Regions from separate parts of the Scandinavium lactucae genome, predicted to be linked through region 2. Evidence: predicted binding sites of a transcription regulator. Region 2 holds the regulator's gene; each other region holds the start of a gene.

Region 1 (10,066 bases), on a different contig from region 2:
GTCGACCCCTGCAGCACGCCCACGTGTTTACCTTTCAGCGATTCCAGAGTCGGGACAATCGGTGAGCCTTTGCCGGCGATCAGGCGGGAATCTGCCGCATACAGCTTGGCGGAGAATCCGATTTCCTGTTGGCGTTTTTCAGTGATCGACAGTGAGGAGATGATGGCGTCAATTTTCTTCGCCTTCAGGGACGGGATCAGAGAGTCGAAATCGGTGCCCACCCAGGTACATTTCACCTGCATGCGCTTGCACATTTCGTTACCCAAATCGATATCAAAGCCAACGAAATCCCCTTTCGCATCCTTGGAGGAGAACGGCGCGTAAGTGGCGTCAGTACCGATACGAACAGTCTGCGGCAGCGCGGCAAATACGCTGGAAGCACTGCTTATCCCCAGCATTAAAGAGAGAGCCAGAACCGTCTTCTTCATACATTACCCTTAAGTGTCGTGATGCAGTTGCGTGTTATGTAATCTAGCGTGTTGTGTGGTGTTGCTGTCCAGCTCTGCACGTTTTATGCCACCTTAACGACTGCTCGAAAAAACAGCGTTAAATGTGTTAATGAATAGTTGCAGAGTTGTCTCAGGAATGAAAGATAACAGCTCTAACGGATAAACCGCAGCGCTAAACGGCGAAAAAGGAGATTAAATGTTGAGGATTTGATCGCGATTGCAAAATCGCCTGGCAGACGTACACGCACCAAAAAGATGCACTATCTTAGTGCGTCGATTACGCGCCCTGCCAGCGGGTAAACAGGTCTTCGGGCAACGTGATATCGAACTGGTCGAGGACGCGATTAACGGTCTGATTAATCACATCATCCAGCGTTTGTGGCCGGTGATAAAAGGCCGGAACCGGTGGCATGATAATCGCGCCAATTTCTGCCGCCTGCGTCATCAGACGCAAATGACCCAGATGCAGTGGCGTTTCACGTACGCATAACACCAGCGGGCGGCGCTCTTTTAACACCACGTCAGCCGCCCGGGTCAGCAGGCCATCGGTATAGCTGTGGACAATGCCGGAGAGCGTTTTGATTGAGCACGGCAGAATGGCCATCCCCGCCGTTTTAAACGAGCCTGAGGAAATATTGGCGGCGATATCGCGCGCGTCGTGGACCACATCGGCCAACGCCTGCACATCACGTAAAGAAAGGTCCGTTTCGAGGGCCAGCGTTTGACGCGCTGCCTGGCTCATGACCAGATGGGTTTCCACGCCGCCGACGTCACGCAGCACCTGCAACAGCCGTACGCCATAGATAGCGCCGCTGGCACCGGAAATTCCAACAATGAGTCGTTTCATGATTGTGCCCTGTCATCGTACTGGGGCTGACTTTGCCGTATTTCAGAGGGAGTTGCAAGGAAAGACGCCCTCTCGCAGCGAGAGGGCGTGAAGACGCTTAACCTTCGTTGTGCATCTCGAGGTTTTCAACTTCGTTCTGACGCGCCAGCGCTTTGCTGTCGTCGTTACGCAGGGTGTCGAGATAATCGAGGTACTGCTGGTTAACGTCTTTGGTGACGTACACCCCGTTAAAGACAGAGCATTCAAACTGCTGAATATCCGGGTTCTCGGCGCGGACCGCATCGATAAGATCGTTAAGATCCTGGAAGATAAGCCCGTCGGCACCGATTATCTGGCGGATCTCATCCACTTCACGACCGTGAGCGATAAGCTCGGTCGCGCTTGGCATATCGATCCCGTAGACGTTCGGGAAACGAATTTCCGGTGCAGCCGACGCCAGGTACACTTTCTTCGCCCCGGCTTCACGGGCCATCTCGATAATCTGCTCTGATGTCGTGCCGCGCACGATGGAGTCATCTACCAGCAGCACGTTTTTATCACGGAACTCAGCGCGGTTGGCGTTCAGCTTACGGCGCACCGATTTACGGCGCAGCTGCTGGCCCGGCATGATGAAGGTGCGGCCAACGTAGCGGTTCTTCACAAAGCCCTGACGATACGGCTTGTCGAGAATACGGGCGATTTCCAGCGCGATATCGCAGGAGGTTTCCGGGATCGGGATAACCACGTCGATGTCCAGGTCTTCCCATTCGCGGGCAATTTTCTCGCCGAGTTTGGTGCCCATGTTCACACGTGCGCTGTAAACCGAAATTTTATCGATAAACGAGTCCGGGCGCGCAAAGTAAACATATTCGAACAGGCACGGATTGCTCACCGGGTTGTCAGCACACTGACGGGTAAACAGCTGGCCTTTTTCGGTGATGTAAATCGCTTCACCAGGTGCTACGTCACGCAGGAATTCAAAGCCCAACGTATCAAGCGCCACGCTTTCAGAAGCCACCATGTATTCGGTGCGCCCATCGCCGATGTCACGCTTACCGAGTACCAGTGGACGAATGCCATTCGGGTCACGGAAGGCCACCATGCCGTGACCGATAATCATCGCCACACAGGCATACGCCCCGCGGATCAGGCGATTAGTGGCAGCAATGGCGGCAAAGATATTGTCAGCTTCCAGCGGATAATGGCGGAAGTTGTCCAGCTCGCTGGCAAAGATGTTGAGCAGGATTTCAGAATCGGAGGTGGTGTTGATATGGCGGCGCTTCTCTTCAAACAGCTTCTTGCGCAGCTCATGGGCGTTAGTCAAATTGCCGTTGTGCGCAAGGGTGATGCCATAAGGTGAGTTAACGTAGAAAGGCTGCGCCTCGGACGCGCTGGAGCTGCCAGCAGTAGGGTAGCGGACGTGGCCGATACCCATATTGCCCTGCAGACGCTGCATATGCACAGCGCCAAACACATCGCTCACCAGGCCGTTGGCTTTACGCAAACGGAAGCAGTTGTTTGCATCAATGGTGATGATGCCCGCGGCATCCTGCCCACGGTGCTGAAGCACCGTTAACGCGTCATAAATCGACTGGTTTACCGGCATAACACCGGCGATACCGACAATACCGCACATACGTCATTTTCCTCGTTCAGAACTCCCCAAAGCTTATGCTTTGGGCAAGAAACTTGACGAGCTTTGCAGATAGTCAAAAAACATCCGGATGACGACGCTGAACTGCGGGATAAGCTGTGACTTTTGCCAGTCATCGCTTTTCGAAAAGCCGGTGAAGGTATCGAGGAAGAACAGTATGGCGGCAACGATAAGCACTCCACGCAGCGCACCAAAACAGATCCCAAGCACCCTGTCGGTACCCGACAGGCCCGTCTTTTCAACCAGCGTACCGATAACATAGTTAACGATAGCACCGACGATTAGCGTCGCGACAAACAACAGCGCGATAGCTATCCCGTTTCGAACCAGTTCGTCTTCAAAGCCCGTAAACCAGACAGACAGATAAGTGTAGTAATGACTGGCAACAAAGAAAGCACAACCCCACGTTACCAGTGACAATGCTTCACGAACAAAGCCGCGGATGAGGCTTACCAAACAAGAAAAACCAATCACCGCAATAATGGCGTAATCAATCCAGACCATAGTTGTCCCACGATTTTACGCCCTGTCGTCCAGTTCGGGGCGCATTCTAACAGAAAAAGAAAACGTTTGCGTAGGGATTTCCTTTCCCCGCCCAAATAAAAATGGCGCTGAAAAAATGCTCAACGCCGGGTGGACTTTTGGCCTCTGAGGGCACTTTTCAGCCCATGTCGATTCTCATCGATTCGGTTCTCTACCCGACGTTGCGTCGGGTATTTAAAATGCTAGTTAGGGCTATAGCCCATCACCACGCCATTAAGACCAGACAACTGTTTCAGCTCGCCAAGCGAACCTTTCATCTTGTCTTTCGAGGCGTCTGGCCCCACCAGGATACGGGTGATTTTACCCTGTACCGGTGTGGAAGGGGCGGTAAATACCCGGTATCCCGCGCCGCGCAGTTTGCTAACAATTTCATTGACCTTGTCGGCGTTCTTCAACGCACCCAGTTGCACAACATACGCTTTGCCGGTTGGCACCGGTTTATCGTCGGCTACCGGTTTCTGTTGCGCTGGCGGCGCTTCAGACGCGGCGGCCAGCTGCGCGCTGGTGTTATCCCGCGGTGGTTTGGTCTGCGTCTGTACCTGCGGTTTCGGCGCTACCGGTTTTGGCTTCGGCTGCACCGGCGGCGGGACATCATCTATCCCATTCGCGCCGCTGTTCGCCGCATAACGCGACGCATCCAGCGACGGCGCAGCCGCATCACCCGCCCTGACCTCTTCCGCTGCACCTTCTGGCGGCTGGGAAGGCAGTGCCTGCGTCACCGCAGGCAGCATATCCGGCTCATCCTTATCGCCCGGTTTTGGCACCAGCGGAATAGCGGCAAACTCGTCCTGGTAATGCTTTTTCTGACCATCCAGCAGCCCCGGAAGCACAATGACTCCTAATGCCACCAGCGCAATGGTTCCGACTAAACGATTCTGAAACTTACTCGCCACCGGTTCTCCCCGCGTCCATCTCTTCCATTACATGGGCTACCGTGTGGAACGAACCACACACCAGCACCGTATCTTGTGAGCGGGCATCAGCCATCGCGGCGTGCCACGCCTGCGCTACAGTGGCATAGACTGCGCCGTCGCGCAAATGTTCCACCAGCTGTTCCGCCGTCGCGCCACGGGGGCCTTCCAGCGGGGCGCAATACCAGCTATCGACCACATCTGATAAACAAGCCAGGGTGCCAGCAATATCCTTATCATGAAGCATACCAATCACTGCCAGCGTGCGCCCGGTTGTAGGCTGTATTTTCAGACGTTCCGCCAGATAAGCCGCCGCATGGGGGTTGTGTGCCACATCAAGGATCAGCCGTGGCTGGTCGCTCACCACCTGGAAACGCCCCGGCAGCATCGCATTGGCAATGCCGTCGCGCAGAGCCTGCTCGCTGATAGCCAGCCCGCTGGCGCGCAACGCGGCCAGCGCCGTCGCCGCGTTTGGCTGTGGCACCTGCGGCAGCGGCAGATGGGTCAGCTCGCCCTGCGCATCGCGGAACTGCCAGCCGTTGTCGTTCACGTCGAACTGCCAGTCAACACCGCGACGCAACAGCACTGCGCCCTTCTCTTGCGCGACCTCAGCAATCGTCTGCGGCATATCCGGTTCACCGACCACCGCCGGTTTGCCAGCGCGAAACACGCCCGCTTTCTCGCGACCAATGCTTTCGCGATCGGGCCCCAGCCAGTCGGTATGATCCAGCGCGATGCTGGTCACCACCGCCACGTCCGCATCGACGATGTTCGTCGCGTCCAGACGGCCGCCAAGCCCCACTTCGAGGATAACCACGTCGAGCTGCGCCTGCTTAAACAGCCATAATGCAGACAGCGTACCGAATTCGAAATAGGTCAGGGAAATCTCGCCCCGGGCCTGTTCGATTTCAGCAAACGAGGCGGTGTGAGCCGTTTCAGCCAGCTCCCCCCCCTGCACACGTACGCGCTCAGTGTAACGGACCAGGTGCGGGGAGCTGTAAACACCGACCTTAAAACCTGCGGCTATCAGCACCGATTCGAGGGTTCGGCAGGTGGTGCCTTTGCCATTGGTTCCCGCCACGGTAAACACGAACGGAGCCGGTTTCAGGACGCCCATCCGCGCGGCGACCTCGCTTACGCGAGCCAGCCCCAAATCGATGGTTTTACTGTGCAGGTGTTCCAGATAAGAAAGCCACGCAGCAAGGGGCGACGTGGCGAGAGGAGTGAGTTCTTTTTCCATGATACCCGCGATAGTTAACGGTTAGCACAAGCAAAAAGGGCAGCGCCGTCTGGCCCTGCCCTTTGCATTATCAGGCCTCTGGTTCCTGATCCGGTACCGGCGGTACCACCACGGCTTCACGTGGTGCATCCGGGTTTGGTGCCGGGAGATTCATCAGCTTCGCCAGAATGCTGGCAAGCTTAAAGCGCATTTCCGGACGACGGACGATCATGTCGATCGCGCCTTTCTCGATCAGGAACTCACTGCGCTGGAAGCCCGGCGGCAGTTTTTCTCGCACGGTCTGCTCGATAACGCGTGGACCGGCAAAACCGATCAGCGCTTTCGGCTCAGCGATATTGAGATCGCCCAGCATGGCGAAGCTTGCGGAAACGCCACCCATGGTTGGGTCAGTCAGGACAGAAATGTACGGCAGACCGCGTTCCTGCATTTTCGCCAGCGCCGCAGAGGTTTTCGCCATCTGCATCAGCGACATCAGCGCTTCCTGCATACGTGCGCCGCCGGAGGCGGAGAAGCACACCATTGGGCAGTTATTTTCCAGTGCGTATTCAACGGCACGGACAAAGCGAGCGCCAACTACAGAACCCATTGAGCCACCCATGAAGGAGAACTCAAACGCAGCGGCCACGATCGGCGCGCCAAACAGAGTGCCTTTCATTACGACCAGCGCGTCTTTCTCGCCCGTTTCTTTCTGAGCAGAGGCCAGGCGATCTTTGTATTTCTTGGAGTCACGGAACTTCAGCAGATCTTTCGGCTCAAGCTCGCTACCCAGTTCCACCAGCGTACCTTCATCCATCAGGCTATGCAGGCGGTTACGCGCTGACATACGCATGTGGTGATCGCACTTCGGGCAAACCTCCAGGTTACGCTCCAGCTCGGCGCGATAGAGAACCTGTCCGCAGCTGTCACACTTGGTCCATACCCCTTCCGGAATACTCGCCTTGCGGGTGGGGGCTATGTTGCTTTTAATTCGTTCAATCCAGCTCATTGATAACCTTTCTGCCTGAACCTGGTCGATGCCAGTTTTTGCTGTAAGCGGCGAATAATGCCATTTTAAGGGCTTACAGACCATGAAATGTTGCACATTAAAACATAAGAGCCCTGAACATGGGATAAAAAAGTGGTCGAACCGGTGCCACTTTACGCCATTCTCAGGGCTTTTGCTTATTTTGCCTGCTTTGCTGCGGCGCGCTTATGGCGGATTATCTCGATAACGCCCGGCAGAACCGACAGCACGATGATCGCCACGATCAGCAGTTTCAGGTTTTCCTGCACAATCGGCAGGTCGCCGAACAGGTAACCCGCGTAGGTAAACAGCAGCACCCACAGCAGCGCGCCAATCACGTTATAGGCCGCGAAATGACGATAGGACATGTGCCCCATGCCCGCCACGAACGGTGCGAAGGTTCTGACGATCGGCACAAAGCGCGCGAGGATAATGGTTTTACCGCCGTGCTTTTCATAGAACTGGTGCGTTTTATCCAGATAGCTACGACGGAAGATTTTCGAGTTCGGATTGCTAAATAGCCGTTCGCCAAATACCCGCCCGATAGTGTAGTTCAATGCATCACCGACAATTGCCGCGATGACCATCAGCACCACCATCAGATGGACGTTCAGGTCGTTAGTCGGCAGCGCAGACAATGCCCCGGCAACAAACAGCAGCGAATCACCGGGCAGGAACGGCGTCACGACCAACCCTGTCTCACAGAACAGGATCAGGAACAGTATTGCGTAAACCCAGACACCGTACTGGGCGACCAGCTCAGCCAGATGCACATCAATATGCAAAATAAAATCAATCAGAAAGCGAATCAGATCCATAGTGACTTAACCTTAAGTGACTGCATTCAGTCCGCCAGAAACAGCGGACCCATAGGCGGCTTGGGAAGGTTGAACCTGTCCGGATAATCCACAGAGACCAGATACAACCCTTCCGCTTTTGCCGTCGCTGCCGCCAGCGTTCTGTCCTTCGCTGCCAGTAGCTCTGCAATCCAGCTCTCCGGCTGGTTTCCGGCACCTACTTCCATCAGGCTGCCCACAATATTCCGCACCATATGATGAACAAAAGCATTGGCTTTGATATCCACCACCACATAGGCACCGTAACGTTCGACGTTAATGTGCATCACGTTTCGCCACGGCGTGCGCGACTGGCACTGCACCGCACGAAACGAGGTAAAGTCATTCTCACCGAGCAGGCACTGCGCCGCACGCTGCATACGTTCTGCATCAAGCGCCTGGTGACAATGGGTTACGCCCTGGTTTAAGACCGCCGGACGAAGACGATGATTGTAAATCACGTAACGATAACGACGCGCGGTGGCACTGAAACGCGCGTGGAAATCGTCCGGCACAGCTTTCACCCAACGCACCGCGATGTCTCCAGGTAAATTCGCATTTACGCCGAGCGTCCACGCCGCGTCTTTGCGCAACGCACGCGTTTCAAAATGCACCACCTGGCCGGTGCCGTGTACGCCTGCGTCGGTACGCCCGGCGCAGTAGACGTGAATCGGCTCGTTCGCTACCTGCGACAGCGCCTTTTCCAGCTTTTCCTGCACGCTGCGCACTTCATTCTGCCGTTGCCAGCCGTAGTATTTGCTGCCGTCGTACTCAATGCCGAGCGCGATTTTAAAGACTGGCAGCGCTTCCACTTCAGACATCAGTACATATACTCCTGAACCAGTTTCTCAGCGATTTTCACCGCCATCAGTGCGCCGCCAAAACGGACGTTATCGGCCACGGACCAGAACTGGATTTGCTCCGGCATCCCATAATCGTTACGCACGCAGCCAATCGACAGATGCGCGCTACCGGAGGCATCGGCTACCTGTGTCGGGAACTCGCTTTCTTCCGACAGGGCAATGTCCTCGTTGCGGGTAAAGGCATCACGCGCCTCTTCCGCCGCCAGCGGACGCATCGCTTCGAAGCTCACCATCTGCGCATGACCGTAAAACACCGGTGCGCGAACGCACTGGGCCGAAATCATCAGGCCTTCGTCCTGCATAATCTTACGCGCCTGGTCGACGATACGGCGCTCTTCCGCCACGCTGCCTTCGCGGTCTGCCAGCATCGGCAGCATGTTAAAGGCCAGCTGACGACCAAAGAAATCGTCGTCGTCAATCGGAATGCCGTTGAGCAATTTGGCGCTTTGACCGGCCAGCGCATCCACCGCTTTCTTGCCTTGCGCAGAGGCTGCCATCAGGCAGGTGACGCCGATACGCGCCAGGCCGCCGTCGTCAATCAGTGGCTTCAGCGCGGTCAGCAGTTGGCTGGTCAGGCTGTCCGGCACTGCGACGATGTTACGGTTGCGATAATCTGCCAGCACGAACGGGTTCACATCAGGCACGACCAACGGTACGTCAGGCTCGAGGGCGAACAGGCCACTCATATCGATAACCAGACAGCCTGCGTTAGCGGCTTCTTCCGCCCAGGCCGCAGAGGCTTCGGCTCCGGCGGCAAAAAACGCTAACTGAACCTGGGTCCAGTCAAATTCTGCAACGTCCTGTACGCGAACGGTTTTGCCTTCGTAGCGCAGAGACTCGCCGGCGCTTTCGCTGCGCGCCAGGCCATAAATCTCTCCCACCGGGAACTGACGCTCTGCAAGAATTTCAAACAGGGCTTGACCTACGGCGCCCGTTGCGCCCAGTACGGCAATATTCCAGCCTTCAGACATGGTGGTTTACTCCAGAAATAAAAAATAGCCGCCCCGCCAGAGTATCTGGCCGGGCGTATTAAGAAGACATTAACGCGCTGCGTGATGAACGGCGTTGAATCCTAAATTTTTCAGTGTTTCAGCCGTCCGGGCATCGTCACACAGGACGTTTAACGAAGACCATTCGCGGCGCTCAAGATAGTTTTTACGCAGCTTGTCGAACTCGCCGGGGATCCCCGCCACTTTCCGCAGCGGCGCATCATCGCGGCGCACATCATACACCAAATGCACCAGCCTTTTTAGCGTCGCCTGATCCAGTTCACCGTGCAGGGTAATTCGGCCAAACTCCGGGGGGGGGAGCAGCGTCTCCAGCGCAACCTGATGACGTTGACCAATAAATTCACTATATGCCTCAAATACCTGGGTGGTTCCGCGCGCTTTCCCCTCCAGCGTATAGCCCGCAATATGCGCGGTGCCGACATCAACCAACGCCAACAGATCGGTATTCAGTTCTGGCTCGGGCTCCCAGACATCCAGCACCACGCGTAAATCCTGCCCCGTCTGCAAGCATTTGAGCAGTGCGGCGTTATCCACAACGGGTCCGCGACAGGCATTAATCAGAATAGTGCCAGGCTTGAGGCGTGAAATCAGCGCTTCATCGGCCAGATGTAGCGATTTGTACGGTCCATCCTTGAACAGCGGGGTGTGGAAGGTCAGCACATCGGCTTCCTGTACCAGTTCATCCAGGCTGCGGAAATCGCCTTCGTCGCCGTTATCCGCGCGTGGGGGAT
Region 2 (10,066 bases):
CGCTTCGCACAGGTAGCCGCCATAAATATCGGCGTGATCGACCGTCGTCACCCCGAGATCAAGATGTTGTTCAATGAAGCTAACCAACTGCTGCGGGGACATGTTCCAGTCCATCAGACGCCAGTAGCCCATCACAAAGCGGGAGAATTCCGGGCCATTAGGCGCGAGAGTAATACGCTGAACCATACAAGCTTCCTCAACAGAAAAATTTCATCGAGTATACGCACATTTAGGGTCAAAACAGTGAAGGCTGATCAGGTTCTTCAGGAGAAAGGGTTTTGTTTGCACGGATTTTGCGCAGCAGACGTTGGCGGCAGAGGCGAAGCACCTCTTGCTTTTGGGCATCGTTGAATTGTTGCCAGTTGAAACGCTCGTCACGGCTGCGCATACAGCCCCTACAATAGCCGCGTTCATCAGACTGACAGATACCCCGGCACGGGCTTTGTACCGGGAAAAACTCCAGTTGTTCTGCCACACCGCCCCCTGTCATTTGCTTACTCTCATTGAAGCCTGATATCGCTCTTCCTGCAACTGCCAAACACTTTTCGCTTGCATTAGACCAATCGGTCTACTACATTTAGCCCCATGAACAAACACACCGAACATGATACTCGCGAACATCTCCTCGCCACTGGCGAACGGTTATGTATGCATCGCGGCTTTACCGGAATGGGATTGAGCGAACTGCTGAAAACGGCGGAAGTGCCGAAAGGCTCGTTTTATCACTATTTCCGCTCTAAAGAAGCATTTGGTGTGGCGTTGCTTGAGCGTCACTACGCCGATTACCACTGCCGTCTGGCTGAGCATTTTGCCCACGGTGAAGGCAACTACCGTGACCGCCTGCTGGCTTACTATCAGCATACCCTGACCCAGTTCTGCCAACAGGGGATTATCAGCGGTTGTCTGACGGTGAAACTCTCCGCCGAGGTGTGTGACCTCTCAGAAGTGATGCGCACCGAAATGAACAAAGGGGCCAGCCAGATTATTGTCCTGCTGAGCCACGCACTGGAAGAAGGCCGTAAAGAGAAGAGCCTCACCTTCCACGGTGATGCCCATACCCAAGCCGAGGTGCTGTACTCCCTGTGGCTGGGGGCGAACCTTCAGGCCAAGATTTCACGCAGTTCGACGCCGCTGGAAAGCGCGCTCGAACATGCAAAGACTATGATTGCCGCGCCTGTCATATAAACAGGCGTTTTTATTTCACGAATCACTAGACGACCGGTCTACTCAGGAGTTCTTATGTCACAACAGAAACTGTTCACCCCGCTGAAGGTCGGCGCTGTTACTTTGCCTAACCGCGTACTGATGGCCCCGCTGACGCGCCTGCGCAGCATTGAACCGGGTGACATTCCAACCCCACTGATGGGTGAATACTATCGCCAGCGCGCAAGCTCCGGCCTGATTATCTCCGAAGCTACACAGATTTCTGCCCAGGCGAAAGGCTACGCTGGCGCACCCGGCCTGCACAGCCCGGAGCAAATCGCGGCATGGAAAAAAATCACCGCTGGCGTTCACGCTGAAAACGGCCTGATGGCAGTTCAGCTGTGGCACACCGGGCGTATTTCGCACAACAGCCTACAGCCAGGCGGCCAGGCACCAGTTGCCCCTTCTGCGCTGAGCGCAGGTACCCGTACCTCCCTGCGTGATGCCAACGGCAACGCGACCCGTGAAGATACCTCTGTCCCGCGTGCGCTGGAACTTAGCGAGATCCCTGGCATCGTGGATGACTTTCGTCAGGCGGTTGCTAATGCACGCGAAGCAGGTTTCGACCTCGTCGAACTGCACTCTGCTCACGGCTACCTGTTGCACCAGTTCCTGTCGCCTTCCGCTAACCAGCGTACCGACCAGTACGGCGGCAGTATCGAAAATCGTGCCCGTCTGGTACTTGAAGTGGTTGATGCCGTCAGCAAAGAGTGGAGTGCCGATCGCATTGGTATTCGCGTATCGCCAATTGGTTCTTTCCAGAACACGGACAACGGCCCGAATGAAGAAGCCGATGCGCTGTATCTGATTGAAGAACTGGGCAAACGTGGCATTGCTTATCTGCACATGTCCGAGCCAGACTGGGCAGGCGGTCAGCCTTATACCGAAGAATTCCGTCGTAAAGTACGTGAACGCTTCCATGGCCCGATTATCGGGGCCGGTGCCTACACCCCTGAAAAAGCGGAAGACCTGATTGCCAAAGGCCTGATTGACGCTGTGGCGTTTGGTCGCGCCTACATCGCCAACCCGGACCTGGTTGCACGTCTGGAGCGTAAAGCGGAACTCAACCCGCAGCGTCCGGAAAGCTTCTACGGCGGCGGCGCGGAAGGCTATACCGATTACCCTGCTCTCTAATCCCCTGATTGATAGCGGCGGGCATCCGCCGCTATACTGATATTCCTGTTTTACGAACAAGACCTTAAGGGAAAGAGAATGCGCCTACTTCACACCATGCTGCGCGTTGGCGACCTGCAACGCTCGATTGATTTCTACACTAAGGTGCTGGGCATGTCGCTGCTGCGCACCAGCGAAAACCCGGAATACAAATATTCTCTGGCTTTCGTCGGCTACGGCCCGGAGAGCGAAGAAGCGGTTATCGAACTGACCTATAACTGGGGCGTCGACAGCTATGAGCTGGGTAGCGCCTATGGTCATATTGCACTGAGCGTTGATGATGCAGCACAAGCCTGCGAGCGCATCCGCAATAACGGCGGCAACGTCACTCGCGAAGCGGGTCCAGTGAAAGGCGGCAGCACGGTCATCGCCTTCGTTGAAGATCCGGACGGCTATAAAATCGAACTGATTGAAGCCAAAGACGCTGGTAAAGGTCTGGGTCATTAAGGTTCATGGGTGCTAAGGCACCCTTTTTTTACTCCCGCCTCTGCTGCAACCGCCGGCAAAATTTGCCATAATGCGCGCTACTTTTTGTAAGCCTAAGAGATCCTGATGTCCGACAACGCTCAACGTAATGCACTGTGCGACCGCTTCCGTGGTTTTTATCCTGTAGTCATTGATGTAGAAACCGCAGGCTTTAACGCCAAGACGGATGCACTGCTTGAAGTGGCCGCCGTGACGTTGAAGATGGACGAAGACGGCTGGCTAATGCCGGACAGCACACTGCATTTTCACGTTGAACCGTTTGAAGGGGCAAATCTGGTCCCTGAGGCGCTGGCTTTTAACGGGATTGACCCTAACGATCCTGAGCGTGGTGCCGTCAGCGAGTACGATGCCCTGCATGCCATTTTTAAAGAAGTGCGCAAAGGAATGAAGGATCAGGAGTGTAACCGCGCGATCATGGTGGCGCACAACGCCACGTTCGATCACAGTTTTATGATGGCCGCTGCCGAGCGTGCCGGGCTGAAGCGTAACCCATTCCATCCGTTCGTCACCTTCGATACTGCGGCATTAAGCGGCCTGGCATTAGGCCAAACCGTGCTGTCGAAAGCCTGCCTCGCAGCGGGGATGGCATTCGATGGTAACCTCGCGCACTCTGCCCTGTATGACACGGAACAAACCGCACAGCTGTTCTGCGAAATCGTCAACCGCTGGAAGCGTCTCGGCGGCTGGCCGTTGCCGATGCCAGAAAACGCAGAATAAAAAAAAGCGACCATTGGTCGCTTTTTTATTGCCAGACAAAGACTTACTCAGCAGGCTGCTCGTCGTCTTTATGCTTAGCCGCCGTCTCTTTGATAAGCGTCTGCAGTTCACCGCGCTGGTACATCTCAATCAGGATGTCACAGCCGCCAACCAGTTCGCCATCAACCCACAGCTGCGGGAAGGTTGGCCAGTTAGCGTATTTCGGCAGCTCGGCGCGAATGTCCGGGTTCTGCAGGATATCGACGTAGGCAAAGCGCTCGCCACAGGCAGACAGTGCCTGAACCGCCTGAGCGGAAAAACCACAGCTTGGCAGCTTCGGAGAACCCTTCATATACAGAAGGATTGGGTTTTCAGCGATTTGGCTTTGGATTTTCTCAAGAGTGGTGCTCATGTCTTGCTTCCTTAAACTTCTTTTTATGACTGTAGTCAATCAGTGTAACGCCAACGACTGCTGTCAGAAAATAACATTTTGTTCACGCAAATACATTTTACCTCTGGCGCGGTGAAGTTGCCTTAAAAATATGCCTTTATCGGCCACGCCGCCCATAGCTTGAGCATTTTCCGAGCATCTTATGTCAACATTGACGCATTTTTTTGCAGTCGCTAACGAAACAGTGCATCAGATACAAAAAGTATATTAACAATAAGTGTTTTTATGCATTAGAATCGATTCGTTTTGTCAATCATACCCAGGCATGAGTGTTTGCCTGCCTAACAGAGGAATGCTCAGTGGCGCGAATAAATAAATTCTCGATCACGCTCTGCGCTTTACTGTTTACATCGCTGTCGATGACCCCTTTGTCTCATGCGTCTGAACAGGCGCGGTCTTCTGCTTCTCAGAAATCGCACCAGGCCAAATCAGACCGCAAAAAGAAAACCACCAGCAGCAAAAGCAAAACCACCGCGAAAAAGAAAACCAGCACCGTTAAGCAGAAAACGGCCGCAAAAAGTAAAACCACTTCCACCGTCAGCAAAACCGCCTCTTCTCGAAAAACCCGTAGCCCCGCATTAAAAACCGCCTCGGCAAAAATGGTGCAGAGATGCAGCGCGCGTAAAGGCCATAAAAAGAAATGCGTTAATGAAGAAGTGAAGCCGCTGACCATTGCGGATGCGCACAAAGCCCGCGTGCAGAAAGCACAAAAAACGGCGATGAATAAATTGATGGGCCAGATTGGCAAACCTTACCGGTGGGGTGGCTCGTCGCCACGTACCGGTTTCGACTGCAGCGGTCTGGTTTATTACGCCTATAAAGACCTCGTGAAATTCCGTATTCCGCGCACCGCGAATGAAATGTACCATCTGCGCGATGCCCGTTCCGTTGACCGTGGCGAGTTGCAAAGTGGCGATCTGGTGTTCTTCCGCACCCGTGGCCGCGGCACTGCCGATCATGTTGGGGTATATGTCGGGAATGGAAAATTCATCCAGTCACCTCGCTCTGGTCGCGATATCCAGATTACCTCCCTGAGCGAAGATTACTGGGCAAACCATTATGTCGGTGCACGCCGCGTGATGACGTCGAAAACGATTCGCTAACCCCTCACCCTGCCGTGAAAGCGGCTGGGTAAGTTCCTCTTTAGCCACATCTTTTAATTTGCTACCCTATCCCTACTCAATACATGGCTATTGGGTATTAATAACAATAGGGAGAATAAGCAATGTCATTCGAATTACCTGCATTACCGTATGCAAAAGACGCCCTGGCACCACACATTTCCGCTGAAACGCTGGAATACCATTACGGCAAGCATCATCAGACCTACGTCACCAATCTCAACAATCTGATCAAAGGCACCGCTTTTGAAGGCAAAACCTTAGAAGAAATCGTGCGCACGTCCGAAGCGGGCGTGTTCAACAACGCCGCTCAGGTATGGAACCACACCTTCTACTGGCACTGCCTGGCACCGAACGCCGGTGGCGAACCAACCGGCGAGGTCGCGGCCGCCATTAACGCAAGTTTTGGTAGCTTTGCCGAATTCAAAGCGCAGTTCACCGATGCGGCGGTTAAAAACTTCGGCGCAGGCTGGACCTGGCTTGTGAAGAAAGCGGACGGCAAACTGGCTATCGTGTCCACGTCTAACGCGGGTACCCCGCTGACCACGGATGCGAAACCATTACTGACCGTAGACGTATGGGAACATGCGTATTACATCGACTACCGTAACGCCCGCCCGAACTACCTCGAGCATTTCTGGGCGCTGGTAAACTGGGAATTTGTTGCTAAGAATCTGGCAGCATAATTTCTGGCCCGGCGGATAGACCTCTCCCGCCGGGCATATTCTTAATGGCTTGAAAACGCTTCTTCCGGCTGACGACGACCACTAAACAGCACCACCAACAGGGCAATACCGGCAATAATCGCGCCCATCACCGGCACAAAGCTGTAGCCGAGGCCGCCGGAAATTACCGCCCCGCCCGCCGCCGCGCCCAGCGCATTCCCCAGATTGAACGCCCCGATATTCACCGATGACGACAGGCCTGGCGCTTCATGGGCCACGCGCATGACGCGCATTTGCAGCGGAGGCACCACCGCGAAGGTCGCGGCACCCCAGATAACCATACTCACGGCCGCACCAATTTCACTCTGCGCCAGCCATGGAATCGACACCATGATAACAATCAGTAGCAGCAGGAAGCCTTTCAGCGTGCCGGTCACCGAACGGTCGGCAAACTTGCCGCCCAGATAGTTACCGAGCGAGAAACCCACCCCAATCAATACCAGCATCGCGGTAATAAACTGCGGGGATGCCGACGTCAGGCTATGCAACACGGGCGAAATGTAGGTGTACAGGGTGAACATCGCGCCTGCACCGAGCACGGTGGTCAACAGGGCCGTCAGCACCTGTGGACGCATCAGCACCGACAGTTCCTGTTTCACATTCGGGCGTTCACCACTGCTCCCTTTTGGCAGAGAGAACCACAGACTGAGCATCGCCACCAGGCCCAGACCAGCCGTTGCGAGGAACGACATCCGCCAGCCGATGGTTTCACCGAGCCAGGTTGCCGCCGGAACCCCGCCGATGTTGGCGATAGTCAACCCCATAAACATGGTCGCCACGGCGCTAGCCTGTTTGTGTTTCGGCACAACGCTGGCGGCCACCACCGAGCCAAGCCCAAAGAATGCCCCGTGGTTTAAGCTGGTAATAATGCGTGACAGCAGCAGCGTGGTGTAATCCGGCGCGATAGCCGAGAGCACATTACCAAGAGTGAAAATCGCCATCAGGAAAATAAGCGCATTACGCCGTGCGCGATGAGAGAGCAGCAGCGTCATCAGCGGTGCCCCGGCCATCACCCCAATGGCATAAGCACTGATCAACATTCCCGCCACGGGAATAGAGACATCGACGCCTTTGGCAATCACCGGCAGCAGGCCCATCGGCGAAAACTCCGTGGTGCCGATGGCAAACGCCCCTATCGCTAAGGCCAGCAGGGGAAAATTGATTTTCATGGTACGACTCCAGTCAGCCATCCGCCGGGAAGGGGGATGGTGCAAAAACAGAAGTCAAAAGCATGACATCAATCACAAAAAAACAGAAGTAAACAAAATGGCAAAAGTTTTTTGCGAAATTGATAACAATCAGAAGGGAAATGAGAAGGAGGAAGAGATTTCTCCCTCCGGGTAAATCAGTGCAGTACGGCGGTCAGCCCGGCGGCCACGATCAGGGCCAGAGCAATTACGGTCGTCATTAAAGAGAACTTCAGGTCGGTACTCATCAATTTTTCTCCTTTTAATCCCCACAACAAAAGTGAGCCTGCTCATTTTTGCACAATCATACGCAAAAATCTCGCAGGTTTTCGGCGCATAACGATTTTTCTCTTTCCCTTTCCGTAAGAATCAGACAAAATTCCACGCTAATTTAAAAGCGTAGCAGCCATTGACCCCCTCCCGTCGTTCTGTGTCGTTTCCCGGCGTACCGCAATTCAAATGAATTGTATCCAGGGTGTGTAAAGGCAAACGTTTTCGTGTCGATAATCAGGCGTAAGGAAAGGGTCTGGAGTGAGAACGAATGGCAACAATTAAAGATGTAGCGAAACGCGCAAACGTTTCCACTACAACTGTATCACATGTAATTAACAAGACTCGCTTCGTGGCGGAAGATACCCGCAACGCGGTATGGGCAGCCATCAAAGAACTGCACTACTCGCCAAGCGCCGTGGCGCGCAGCCTGAAGGTCAATCACACCAAGACTATTGGCCTGCTGGCGACCAGCAGCGAAGCAGCCTACTTTGCCGAGATCATTGAAGCCGTTGAAAAAAGCTGCTTCGAAAAAGGCTATACCCTGATTCTGGGGAACGCCTGGAACAACCTCGAAAAGCAGCAGGCGTATCTGTCGATGATGGCGCAAAAGCGCGTCGATGGTCTGCTGGTGATGTGTTCGGAGTACCCGCAGGCGGTGCTCGACATGCTGGAAGAGTATCGCCACATCCCGATGGTGGTGATGGACTGGGGCGAATCGAAAGCCGATTTTACCGACTCCGTGATTGATAATGCTTTCCAGGGCGGCTATTTGGCCGGACGTTATCTGGTCGAACGTGGTCACCGTGAAATCGGAGCGATCCCAGGCCCAATGGAGCGTAACACCGGAGCGGGTCGTCTGGCGGGCTTTATGAAAGCGATGGAAGAAGCGCAGATTAACGTGCCTGAAAACTGGATCGTGCAGGGCGACTTCGAACCGGAATCCGGTTATCGCGCAATGCAGCAGATCCTTGCGCAACAGCCGCGCCCTACCGCCGTCTTCTGCGGCGGCGACATCATGGCGATGGGTGCCCTGTGTGCCGCTGACGAGATGGGTTTACGCGTGCCGCAAGATATTTCAGTGATCGGTTACGATAATGTGCGCAACGCCCGTTTCTTTACCCCGGCGCTGACCACCATTCACCAACCGAAAGATTCGCTGGGCGAAGCCGCTTTTGACATGCTGCTCGACAGGATCGTCAACAAGCGTGAAGAGTCGCAGTCGATTGAGGTGCATCCACGCCTGATCGAACGCCGCTCGGTAGCTGACGGTCCGTTCCGCGACTATCGCCGCTAATCACCTCTCAGGGGCCGGTTATTCCGGCTCCTGCAACCACTCTTTATTCAACGTTTCACTGTCCCCCAGATAGTCCAGCAGCCAGCTTAACGCCGGTGACATGTCATTTTGTTGCCAGGTCAGACAACACGCTGCATCCGGGAACGGATTTTCCAGCTCCAGCGCCACCCACTCCCCGCTGTCGATATACGGTCGGGCAAAGTGCGTAGGCACCATTCCGGCGCATAAACCGGCAGACAAACAGGTCGCGGACGACTCCCAGTCCGGCACGACAATCCGTTTCTGGTTATCCAGCAGCCAGGTGATGCGTTTTGGCAATGAGCGCGAGGTGTCTTCGCGCACCAATGATGGCCAGTTGCGCAACACGTCATCACTCAGCGGACCGCGCATTTGCGCCAGCGGATGTCGGCTGGAGACCACACAGTTCCAGCTCAGCATTCCCATATCGCGAAACGCGTAACGTCCTCCGACCGGAATGGCCTGCGTGGCACCAATCGCCAATTCGACACGGCCGTCAGATAACGCATCCCACACGCCGTTAAATACTTCCTGGAACACACACAGTTCGACATCCTGAAAGTGGCGATAAAAATCGACAATCATTTGCCGGGTGCGCTCCGGACGGACGATGTTATCCACCGCAATCGCCAGACTACCGCGCCAGCCATTGGCAATTTGCTGGCACTGCTGACGGGTGATCTGCATTTTTTTGATAACAGACCGTCCCTCCTTCAAAAACCACGCCCCGGCGGGCGTTAATTCGACGTCGCGATGCCGTCGTTCAAACAACGGAACCGCCAGCCACTCCTCCAGCTGACGAACGGTATAGCTGACCGCAGAAGGCACACGGTGCAACTCCTGCGCGGCGGAGGTAAAGCTGCCGTTACGCGCCACGGCGTCCACGACTTCAAGCGAATATTCTGACCACATAGGCTGCCTGCAAAAAATTTGATTCCACCAGACAAATATTAGCGTTTCACAAGCGAAGTTGCACTCCCTACACTCTGCTGCCATGTACACCTGCGACGAGAAATAGAATGAACAATATTCCTGGTAAAGGATTTTTATGCTGGCTAGCGGGCCTAAGCGTGCTCGGTTTTCTGGCGACCGACATGTATTTGCCCGCGTTTGCGGTAATTCAGAATGATTTACAGACCCCGGCGGCAGCGGTTAGCGCCAGCCTGAGCCTGTTCCTGGCCGGGTTTGCGTTTGCTCAGCTGCTGTGGGGACCGTTATCCGACCGATATGGTCGGAAACCTATTCTGCTGATCGGCCTGGCCATTTTTGCCATTGGCTGTATTGGCATGCTGTGGGTGCGTGATGCCACTACGCTGCTGGTGCTGCGCTTTATTCAGGCCTTCGGCGTGTGTGCCGCCGCCGTTACCTGGCAGGCAATGGTGACCGATTATTATCCGCCAGAGCGCACTAACCGCATTTTCGCGACGGTGATGCCGCTG
Region 3 (10,066 bases), 140 kb from region 2:
CGAAGCCGCCGCCCATGCGACGTACATCGACGGTGACCTTGCTTTGCATCACGCCCAGCACCGAGGCCACCAATTTTTGCACTTCGGTCGGATGCTGGGTTGAAGACCAAATCTGCATCGCGCCGTCCTCCCCCGGCAGCGCCATCGCCACCTGACCTTCGAGATAAAAATGCTCCTGACCGCCAATGTGAAACTGACCCTGCAAACGCTGAGGCGCGGAGGCAAGCGCCGCATCGGCGTCGCCGCGCTGCTGGACGTGCGGTTGTTCAACGAAATGGCCTTTGGCCAGCGCCCGCTCGACATCGAGCACCGCCTCCAGCGGCGCAATCTCAATTTTTGCGGCTAAGGCTCCGGCGCGCGCGGCGGCGGGAGACTCGGCGGCAATCATCAGCACCACCTGCCCGTGATACTCGACGATCTCTTTGGCAAATAGCGGATCGCCGGGTGCCAACGGGCCGATATCCAGCTCACCGGGCACGTCATGCCAACTCAGGACGCGCACCACGCCGGGTACGTTGAAGCAGGCAGCGGTATCGATATGGAGAATGCGTCCATGGGCGCAATCGCTCAGGACCGGACACAGATGTAGCATCCCGGCCAGCGGAGTTTTATCGTCGATATATTCCGCCGCGCCGCTGACGTGGCGCTCAGCGCTGTCGTGGGGCCGGGAGTGACCCGCCCGACCCTGCAACTGCTGTAAGAACTGCGCTTTCAGCGCCGCTTCGGAAAACAGGGGCGGTTTAGCGGACATAGTCTGTGACCTCCACGGCGTGGTCAGATGTCATGTGCAGGAAATAGCGTTTGAGGAGATTCTGCGCCACCTGCAAACGGTATTCCGCACTGGCACGAACGTCGCTGAGCGGGAAGAATTCCTGCGCCAGCGCCGCACAGGCGGCTTTCAGGGTCGCGTTATCGATAGGTTTGCCCAGTAGCCCCGCCTCGAGGCTGAACGCTCTGGCAGGCGTGGCCGCCATACCGCCGAAGGCAATACGCGCGTAGGAAATCACGCCGTGTATCACTTGCAGATTAATCGCCGCAAAGACCGCTGAAATATCGTCCTCCCGCCGTTTAGAGACTTTCCACAGACGAAGATTATGTGACAACGTCACGTCATCAAGCACAATATGCGAGATAAACTCCCCTGGGTTAAGCACTGTCTGTCGATAGCCGGTGAAGAATTCAGCCAGCGCCACTTCCCGGGTTTGCTTGCCACAGCGCAATCGCAGGCGAGCATCCAGCGCCAGCAACGCCGGGGCACAGTCACCGACTGGCGAGGCGTGGGCGATATTGCCCCCGATCGTGCCCTGGTTACGAACTTGCTGGGACGCAAAACGATGAAGCATCTCGCTGAAGGCCGGGATCACCATTTTCAGCTGCTGCTGGAGCGTGTCCAGGCTGGTCATGGCCCCGATAATCAACTGATTGCCCTCGCGTGTTACCCCGTGAAGCTCCGTCACCCGCGCCAGTGAAATCAGCCGGTTATGAGAATGATGGGCCTGGGTGACTAGCAGATTGAGATCGGTGCCGCCCGCCAGCAGGCGTGCCTGCGGGTAGCGTAAATACGTGTCTGCCAGTGTCTCCAGTGAGTCCGGCCTTAGCAGAGCGTCGTCAGACGTCACGCCCAGGGCCAGAAGCTGTTTCATCGTTTGGGCTTCTGACGCCGTGAATTTATCGCTACAGGGCATGTTGAGGATCTGTTTTGCCGTTTCGATAATCGGTCGATAACCGGTGCAGCGGCACAGATTGCCGCCGAGATGATGCGTGACGGACGTAGTGTCTGCTGCCACGCCGCTTTTGTGCATCGCGAAGGCCGACATTACGATGCCGGGCGTACAGAATCCGCACTGCGAGGCGTGTCCACAGGCCAGCGTGTGTTGCAGCGGATGCAGTTCACCGCCGTCAGCCAGATCTTCCACCGTCAGCAACTGTTTCCCGGCCAACTGACCGACTAACAGTAAACAGGCGTTGGCGCTTTGGTAGCGCATTTTGCCCTCCTCGACGCTGCCGATCACCACGGTACAAGCCCCGCAGTCACCGGAGGCGCAACCCTCTTTGGTGCCACAGCGCATTCGGTCGGTACGCAACCAGTTCAGCACCGTCAGGTTAGGATCAATGTTGTCGATCGTCATTGTCTGCTGATTGAGTAAGAACTGAGTCATGCCGCCACCTCCAGGGCATCGCGTCGCCAGGCGCATGCGCCGTTGATCCACGTCTGGTCGATATTCCGGTCGTCACCAAGGGTCATCAGCATAAACAGGCGTTCGTAGATATCGTTGCAGCGGGCGCTGCGCAGCTGTTGCAGCGGGGTCACCGCCGGGTCGAGCACCACGAAATCGGCTTCTTTACCGACCGCGAAGTTGCCAATTTTTTCATCCAGACACAGCGCCCGCGCGCCGCCCAGGGTGGCGTGATAGAACGCTTCACTGGCGCACAGACGGTAACTTTGCAACTGGCCGATTTTGTAGGCTTCGCCGAGGGTGCGTAACATGCTGAAGGTGGTGCCTGCCCCAACATCGGTGCCGATGCCCATTTTGACCTGCTTCTGCCAGCAGGTTTGCAGCCGGAACAGACCACTGCCAAGGAACAGATTGGAGGTCGGGCAAAACGCCACCGCCGAATCGCTGTGATGCAGACAATCCCACTCGGCCTCCTGCAAATGAATGGCGTGCGCGAACACGCTGCGTTTCCCGGTCAGACCGTAATGGTGATACACATCGAGATAGTTTTCGTGCTCCGGCCACAGGCTTTTGACCCATTCGATTTCCTGTGTATTTTCGCTGAGATGGGTGTGTAGCCAGGTGTCAGGAAATTCTTCTCGCAGGCGCTGCACCGCTTCCAGTAAGGCGGGAGACGATGTCGGCGCAAAGCGCGGTGTGATGGCATAGCCCAGCCGCTGACGGTTATGCCAGCGCAGGATCAGCTCCCGGGTCTGCTGGTAGCTCTGCTCGGCGGTTTCGGTCAGGTAGTCCGGCGCATTACGATCCATCATCACCTTCCCGGCAATCAGACGCATATTTTGCTGTGCGGCAGCGGCGAACAGCGCGTCAACGGATTCCGGATGCACGGTGCCAAACACCAGCGCGGTGGTGGTGCCGTTTGAGAGTAGCTGGTTCAGGAAGAACGTCGACATCTGCGCCGCGTGCCCGGCGTTGCCATACTGACTTTCCACCGGGAAAGTGTAGGTGGTCAGCCATTCAAGCAGTTGCTCGCCAAACGCGCCGATCATTTCGGTTTGCGGATAATGCAGATGGGTATCGACGAAGCCCGGCACGATTAACTTGCCGCGTAAATCGACCCACCCGTCGGGTTGCGTCAGCAGCGGCTGCCCTTCTTCCCAGCGCATTAACGCCGTCACCCGTCCGTCGGCGATAAACAACAGACCGTCCTCAAGGAAGCGCGCCTGTCGGGCAATGTCTTGCGGGCTTTCTGCCACAGCAGCGATATCAAAAAAGCTTCCGCGCACCGCACAGTGATATTCCACCATCTCTGACCTCTTTTTAATCTCTTTCCCCGCTGCGTGCCGGGCAACTATTTGCAGGTGTATTGTCAGAGTAGATTGCAAAGAGAGTGCCAGCTTTTAAATTTAACATTAACGTTGTATTTCAATGCGTTAAATATTATTCATGCTCTTGCGCAACAAAATGAATAATATTCACCCCGCAACCGATTGCTTATTTCGGCAAACGGTTGCATTGCATATATGAACATCTTTATTAGGTCGCGCAGGCAGATTCGGTCATTTTTTATTGCACAGCGATGGCGCATTTGCACCGCTACCGCGCACGCCGAACGGGCGAAATGCGGTGATAACGGGCAGTAACTTCCGTTACCGCAGAATAACCGTGCGTGCTATGGTAGTAAGACAGTTAAAGCATTGAGGAACAGCAAGAATGATCGTACTTGTTACCGGCGCGACCGCCGGGTTCGGGGAAAGCATCACCCGCCGTTTTATCGCCAATGGCCATAAAGTTATCGCCACTGGCCGTCGTCACGAACGCCTGCAGGAGCTGAAAGAAGAGCTCGGCGACAACCTGCTGACCGCGCAGCTCGACGTGCGTAACCGCGCCGCCATTGAAGAGATGATCGCCCACCTCCCTGCCGACTGGCGCAATATTGATATTCTGGTTAATAACGCCGGGCTGGCGCTGGGAATGGAACCGGCGCATCAAGCCAACGTCGATGACTGGGAAACGATGATCGACACCAACAATAAAGGCCTGATCTACATGACCCGTGCGGTGCTGCCGGGCATGGTGGAACGTAATCGTGGTCATATCATCAACATCGGCTCAACCGCCGGAAAGTGGCCTTATGCGGGCGGCAACGTCTACGGCGCAACCAAAGCCTTCGTGCGCCAGTTCAGCCTCAACCTGCGTACCGATTTGCACGGCACCGCCGTTCGCGTGACCGATATCGAGCCAGGCCTGGTGGGCGGGACTGAGTTTTCCAACGTGCGCTTCAAAGGCGACGATGCGAAAGCTGAAAAAGCCTATGAAAATGCCAATGCGCTGTCGGCGGAAGACGTGACCGAAGCGGTTTGGTGGGTGGCGACGCTGCCAAAACACGTCAACATCAATACCCTTGAGATGATGCCAGTCAGCCAGACCTACGCCGGGCTGAGCGTTCACCGCCAGGGCTCGTGATAATAAACCCGCCCGGTCAGCAGGCCGGGCTGGGCGTAGCGCTAAAATCCGCGTAAAATAACGCACTTACCCCGCAATGAAGAAAGAGCCATGGCCGCAGAATCGCAACTCAATCCGACCCAGCCCGTGAACCAGCAAATTTACCGTATTTTGCGCCGGGATATCGTGCATTGCCTGATAGCCCCGGGGACGCCGCTGTCCGAGAAAGAGGTTTCGGTTCGGTTTGACGTGTCGCGCCAGCCGGTACGGGAAGCCTTTATTAAGCTCGCTGAAAATGGACTGATTCAGATCCGACCGCAGCGCGGCAGCTATGTGAATAAGATTTCCCTGTCACAGGTGCGTAACGGCTGCTTCGTGCGCCAGGCAATTGAATGTGCGGTGGTGCGCCGGGCCGCTGCGATGATTACCGATGCCCAGTGTTACCAGCTGGAGCAGAATCTGCATCAGCAACGCATTGCCATCGACCGCCAGCAGTTGGCCGACTTCTTTCAACTCGACGATGAATTCCACCAGTTATTGTCGCAAATCGCCGATTGCCAACTGGCGTGGGAAACGATTGAAAACATCAAAGCGGCCATTGACCGGGTGCGCTACATGAGCCTCGATCACATCTCCTCCCCGGAGATGCTGTTGCGTCAGCATCAGGATATTTTTAGCGCGCTGGAAAAACGTGACGTCGACGCCGTGGATAAAGCGATGACCGTTCATCTGCAGGAAATCAGTGAATCGGTGCTGCTCATTCGCCAGGAAAACCGCGACTGGTTTAGCGAAGACTAATTAAGTTGGTTTTGTCGATAACCCAGGACTGGCAAGCACCGCGCCACAGGCAAAAGAGAGATGAAGATGCCGCCCCGTATGAGGCGGCATTTTTTATTACAGTTTTGCTGCGAAGGCCGCCACGGTGGCTTTGGTCCCTTTCTCCAGCAGTGACAAATAGGCATGCGTTACCTGGGTCACAAACCGACTTTCCTGCGGCAGTTCGTTGCCGAAAATCGCCTCGATCCCCAGCAGCGCGTTAACCCGCGCTTCGCCCTGGGCGCTGTTCTGCACCACGGCCTGAAGAGTGCTCAGCAGCGGATCGCACACTTCAATCGCATTGCCCTGCTCGTCGATGCCATCAACGTAACGCATCCAGCCTGCCACGCCCAGCGCCAGCAGCGAGAAGTCGCTGTTTTTCGCCAGATGCCAGCGCACGGAGTCCAGCATACGCTGAGGCAACTTCTGGCTGCCGTCCATCGCGATTTGCCAGGTTCGGTGACGCAGCGCCGGGTTGCTGTAGCGCTCGATCAGCAGGTCGGCGTAGCGTCCGAGATCTACGCCCTGTACTTTCAGGGTCGGGGCCTGCTCTTTCAGCATCAGCGCATGGGCAGCACGACGGTAGTTGTCGTCTGCCATACACTCATTGATGTGCTGATAACCCGCCAGATAGCCGAGATAGGCAAGGAACGAGTGGCTGCCGTTGAGCATACGCAACTTCATTTCTTCAAACGGAATAACGTCGGACACCAGTTCGGCTCCGGCTTTATCCCACTGCGGACGACCGGCGACAAAGTTATCTTCGATAACCCACTGACGGAACGGTTCACAAGCCACGCCCGCTGGATCGCGCACGCCGGTGATGGCTTCGATTTTATCCAGCGTTTCCGGGGTGACGGCGGGGACGATACGGTCAACCATGGTGGACGGGAAAGTGACGTTCTGCTCAATCCACTCAGCCAGGTCGCTGTCCAGCGCCCGGGCATAGGCCCGCACCACGTTACCCAGCACGTGGCCGTTTTCCGGCATGTTATCGCAGGACATTACGCTGAATGCCGGGAGGCCCGCCGCTTTACGACGCGCCAGGACTTCCACCACCACGCCAGGCGCGGAGGTCGGCTGATGCGGGTTTTGCAGGTCGGCAGCGATCAGCGAGTTTCCGAGGTTGAGTTCCCCGGTGGCCGGTGAGTGGCAGTAGCCTTTCTCGGTAATGGTCAGCGATACAATCGCCACCTGCGGCTCGCACATTTTCGCCAGCACGGTCTCCAGGCCATCAACCTGCGCGTGCAGCGCGTCTTTGACCACCCCGACCACGCGTGCGGTCCAGGCATCGGCAGACATTTCCGCCACGGTATACAGGTTATCCTGGCGTTTGAGATCAGCAATTTGCTGCTCACCGCCAATCAGATTCACTTCGGTGTAGCCCCAGTCGCTGTTGTGCTCCTGTGCCAGGATATCGGTGTAGACAGCCTGGTGTGCGCGGTGAAACGCGCCAAAGCCAAGATGCACAATGCGGGAAACGAGTTTGGTGCGGTCGTAAGCGGGTACGGTCGCCTTAGCGGTTAAAAGCGTGTTTTGCATTTTATGACTCACTGTTGAGGACGCTCATTGCCATACTAGAATAGCCCGGTGAGCGCCCCGAACTTTGATTTGCATTAATTTCTGTGCAAGTGGTATGACATGAAATGAAAGTTGTGTGACAGCCTTATCAGACTCTGGCTGCCACACGGTTGCCTTTAGCTATATTGCCCCAGCCGTGAATCAGCGGTAGCCGCTGCGCGTTCGGCGGCATCCTGCGGCAAACTCAGGTCGCGGTCGCAGACTTCTGGCATTAATATCGCCGACACCAGGCCAATCACCGAATAGCAGATAACCATCGCCACCATCGGCCACCAGCTGCCGGTTACGTTGCAGAAGATGCCTGCCAGCAAGGGACCAAAGCCCACCGCCACCAGGCCGCCCGCTTCTTTGGCAATCGCCATGCGGGTAAAGCGATTTCGCGAGCCGAACATTTCCGCCATGGTGATGTTTTCCAGGGCAAACAGCCCGAGTACTGCCACGTTATGGATGACTATCAGGCTCAGCATGATGGTACTGGCGCTGTAGCTTTTATCGACAATGATCGCCAGCATCGGATACGCGAGGATGATGGCCGAGATATTGAGGATAATGTACGGCAAACGGCGACCAAATTTGTCTGACAGCCAGCCCAGCAGCGGGATGGTGATAAAACCGATCACGGAACTGATCATCAACGCATCGGTCGGGATAGCCTTATCGAACAGGAGCGTCTGCACCAGATAACCAGCGAGGAACGTCTGAATCAGCCCTGAGTTACCGGCCTGACCAAAGCGCAGCCCGGTCGCCAGCCAGAACGTTTTACTGCGGAACATTGCCCCCAGCGATGTCTCGTCGGCGACTGCCGCACTGGCAACCGCCCCGCTCTCGCTGACCTTTTCAAACACCGGGCTCTCTTTAAGATTCAGACGCAGCCAGATGGCGAAAATCATCACCACTACGCTTGCCAGGAACGGCACGCGCCAGCCCCAGGCTACGAGTGATTCCCGGTCGAGCAAGAAGAACATTACCGCCCAAATAGCCGTGGCGCTAAGCGTGCCGCAGTTGGTGCCCATGGCAACCAGCGAGGAGATAATGCCGCGTTTCCCTTTGGGTGCATATTCTGCCAGCATCGTTCCGGCCCCAGAGATTTCTGCCCCCGCGCCCAGCCCCTGCACGATACGCAGGGTGACCAGCAGCACCGGCGCAAAGATCCCAATCTGGGCGTAGGTTGGCAGGACACCTATCAGAGTGGTGCAAATCCCCATCATGGTGATGGTGATAAACAGCACCTTTTTACGGCCAATCCGGTCACCCATTTTGCCGAAGATAAACGCCCCGACGATACGCGCGATATAGCCCGCGCCGTAGGTACCCATCGCCAGGATCAGCGCCATCGCCGCCGACTGCTCGGGGAAGAAAATCTCATGGAATACCAGCGCCGCGCCAAGGGAATAGAGCTGGAAATCCATAAACTCCAGCGCCGTACCTAACCAGCCGGATACGGCGGCGCGGACCAGATCTTTGGTGCTTCGTACAGGTTGATGTTGCGTCATAGTCGTTATCTCTGAATGTAAGGTGCGGACCACTCACTCGCGCTTTTATTTTTCTAAACTGCGAAGGTCAACAGGACCTTGCAGCAGTGCTTTTGGTCTTTCTCAAAACGTTCGATGGCATCGCTGACGTGCCGGTAATCCATCACGTGGGTGATGAGCTTATCCGGGTCAATCAGCCCCTTTTTCAGCCAGTCGATCACCACCGGGAATTTATTGGCGTTCAGGCGTGAGGAGTAGACAGTCAGCTCTTTACCGGTGATCCCCTGCTGCGCCACCTGCGACGGATCGCTGGAGAAGCCCATTAGCACGATGCGCCCGGCGGGTGATGCCAGATTGACGGCCTCCTGCAATATCGACGGATGACAGGCGGCATCGACAATCAGCGTCGGCCTGATGCCTTTTTCTTCCAGTGCGGTCTGCAATGACTGGCTGCTGTTATCAAAGGTCCAGTCAGCGCCGCAGCGTTCGGCCATCGCCAGTCGTTCGGCAATGCGGTCGACGACAATCACCTGTTTGACCTTATAAACGCCCTTCAGCGCCTGGACGGTCACCAGGCCCATCGGCCCGGCACCGTAAATCAGCGCCACGTCCTGCTCGATCGGTTGCGCCTGCCCGGTGACATTCGCCGCGATGGTGAATGGTTCAACCATCACCGCGTGCTTGTCTTCGATGCTGTCCGGGATGGTCCAGGCATTGCCCGCAGGCACTACCGCGTATTCACTGAATCCGCCATCGCGATGTACGCCCAGTACTACCAGCGAGGTGCAGACGTTCGGTTTGCCGATAGAACACGGATAGCACTCGCCGCAGCTGATCACCGGGTCGACGCTGACGCGCTCGCCGAGGCGGGCATCGCTCACCCCTTCCCCAACTGCGTCAATCACGCCGAAAAACTCATGGCCGATAACGCGCGGGTATTTGGCGAACGGGTTGTGCCCACGATAAATATGGCTGTCCGAACCGCAGATCCCAGCCAGTTTGACCTTCACCCGCACTTCGCCCACGGCGGGCTGCGGGATGTCGCGGTCTTCTATCACCAGCTCATTAGGCTGGCGAATCACTATGCTTTTCATCGAAAGACTCCTTACCAGTTCCACAGCGTGCCATCTTCCAGGCGCGCCACCGGGAGATACGCCGGATCGTACGGATATTTGGCGGCCAGCTTTTCATCGAACTCAATGCCGAGGCCTGGCTTGTCACCTGGATGCATATAGCCGTTATCAAAGGTCCAGTTATGCGGGAACACGTCCAGCATTTGTTCCGAATAGCCCATGTATTCCTGAACGCCAAAATTCGGCACCCACAGATCGAAATGCAGCGCCGCTGCCATGCACACTGGTGACAAGTCTGATGGCCCGTGCGAACCGGTACGCACCTGATACAGCGAGGCAAAATCAGCAATGCGCCGCATCCCGGTGATCCCGCCCGCGTGGGTAATGGTGGTGCGGATGTAGTCGATGAGCTGTTCTTCAATCAGCTGCTTACAGTCCCAGATGCTGTTGAACACTTCACCCACCGCAATCGGGGTAACGGTGTGTTGGCGAATCAGACGGA

Evidence for each region. Region 2 encodes PurR, which represses purine synthesis genes. Its sites were predicted from a motif close to CANGCAAACGTTTGCNTG; they were not measured.
Region 1: cvpA (colicin V production protein) is a predicted target of PurR. The motif match lies at 3,489-3,506, and genes of this name have one in related genera.
Region 3: guaD (guanine deaminase) is a predicted target of PurR. The motif match lies at 3,677-3,694, and genes of this name have one in related genera.

What each region holds. Positions count from the first base shown of each region.
Region 1 covers NZ_JAWXRD010000030.1:249,144-259,209, forward strand. The annotation lists gene argT (lysine/arginine/ornithine ABC transporter substrate-binding protein ArgT) at 1-428, opposite strand, end outside; gene SIK69_RS13220 (UbiX family flavin prenyltransferase) at 727-1,296, opposite strand; gene purF (amidophosphoribosyltransferase) at 1,394-2,911, opposite strand; gene cvpA (colicin V production protein) at 2,945-3,433, opposite strand; gene dedD (cell division protein DedD) at 3,655-4,365, opposite strand; gene folC (bifunctional tetrahydrofolate synthase/dihydrofolate synthase) at 4,355-5,623, opposite strand; gene accD (acetyl-CoA carboxylase, carboxyltransferase subunit beta) at 5,694-6,608, opposite strand; gene SIK69_RS13250 (DedA family protein) at 6,785-7,444, opposite strand; gene truA (tRNA pseudouridine(38-40) synthase TruA) at 7,471-8,283, opposite strand; gene SIK69_RS13260 (aspartate-semialdehyde dehydrogenase) at 8,283-9,296, opposite strand; gene pdxB (4-phosphoerythronate dehydrogenase PdxB) at 9,366-10,066, opposite strand, start outside.
Region 2 covers NZ_JAWXRD010000040.1:4,865-14,930, reverse strand. The annotation lists gene SIK69_RS17725 (aldo/keto reductase) at 1-186, opposite strand, end outside; gene SIK69_RS17720 (DUF1289 domain-containing protein) at 236-475, opposite strand; gene SIK69_RS17715 (TetR/AcrR family transcriptional regulator) at 586-1,185, shown strand; gene SIK69_RS17710 (alkene reductase) at 1,240-2,337, shown strand; gene gloA (lactoylglutathione lyase) at 2,416-2,823, shown strand; gene rnt (ribonuclease T) at 2,929-3,579, shown strand; gene SIK69_RS17695 (Grx4 family monothiol glutaredoxin) at 3,623-3,970, opposite strand; gene SIK69_RS17690 (C40 family peptidase) at 4,309-5,112, shown strand; gene sodB (superoxide dismutase [Fe]) at 5,235-5,816, shown strand; gene SIK69_RS17680 (MFS transporter) at 5,858-7,024, opposite strand; gene cydH (cytochrome bd-I oxidase subunit CydH) at 7,201-7,290, opposite strand; gene purR (HTH-type transcriptional repressor PurR) at 7,584-8,609, shown strand; gene punR (DNA-binding transcriptional activator PunR) at 8,628-9,539, opposite strand; gene punC (purine nucleoside transporter PunC) at 9,647-10,066, shown strand, end outside.
Region 3 covers NZ_JAWXRD010000040.1:147,394-157,459, reverse strand. The annotation lists gene xdhB (xanthine dehydrogenase molybdopterin binding subunit) at 1-751, opposite strand, end outside; gene xdhA (xanthine dehydrogenase small subunit) at 741-2,159, opposite strand; gene guaD (guanine deaminase) at 2,156-3,484, opposite strand; gene ydfG (bifunctional NADP-dependent 3-hydroxy acid dehydrogenase/3-hydroxypropionate dehydrogenase YdfG) at 3,891-4,643, shown strand; gene SIK69_RS18425 (GntR family transcriptional regulator) at 4,734-5,420, shown strand; gene SIK69_RS18420 (mannitol dehydrogenase family protein) at 5,517-6,980, opposite strand; gene SIK69_RS18415 (MFS transporter) at 7,136-8,512, opposite strand; gene SIK69_RS18410 (Zn-dependent oxidoreductase) at 8,566-9,585, opposite strand; gene rspA (starvation-sensing protein RspA) at 9,597-10,066, opposite strand, start outside.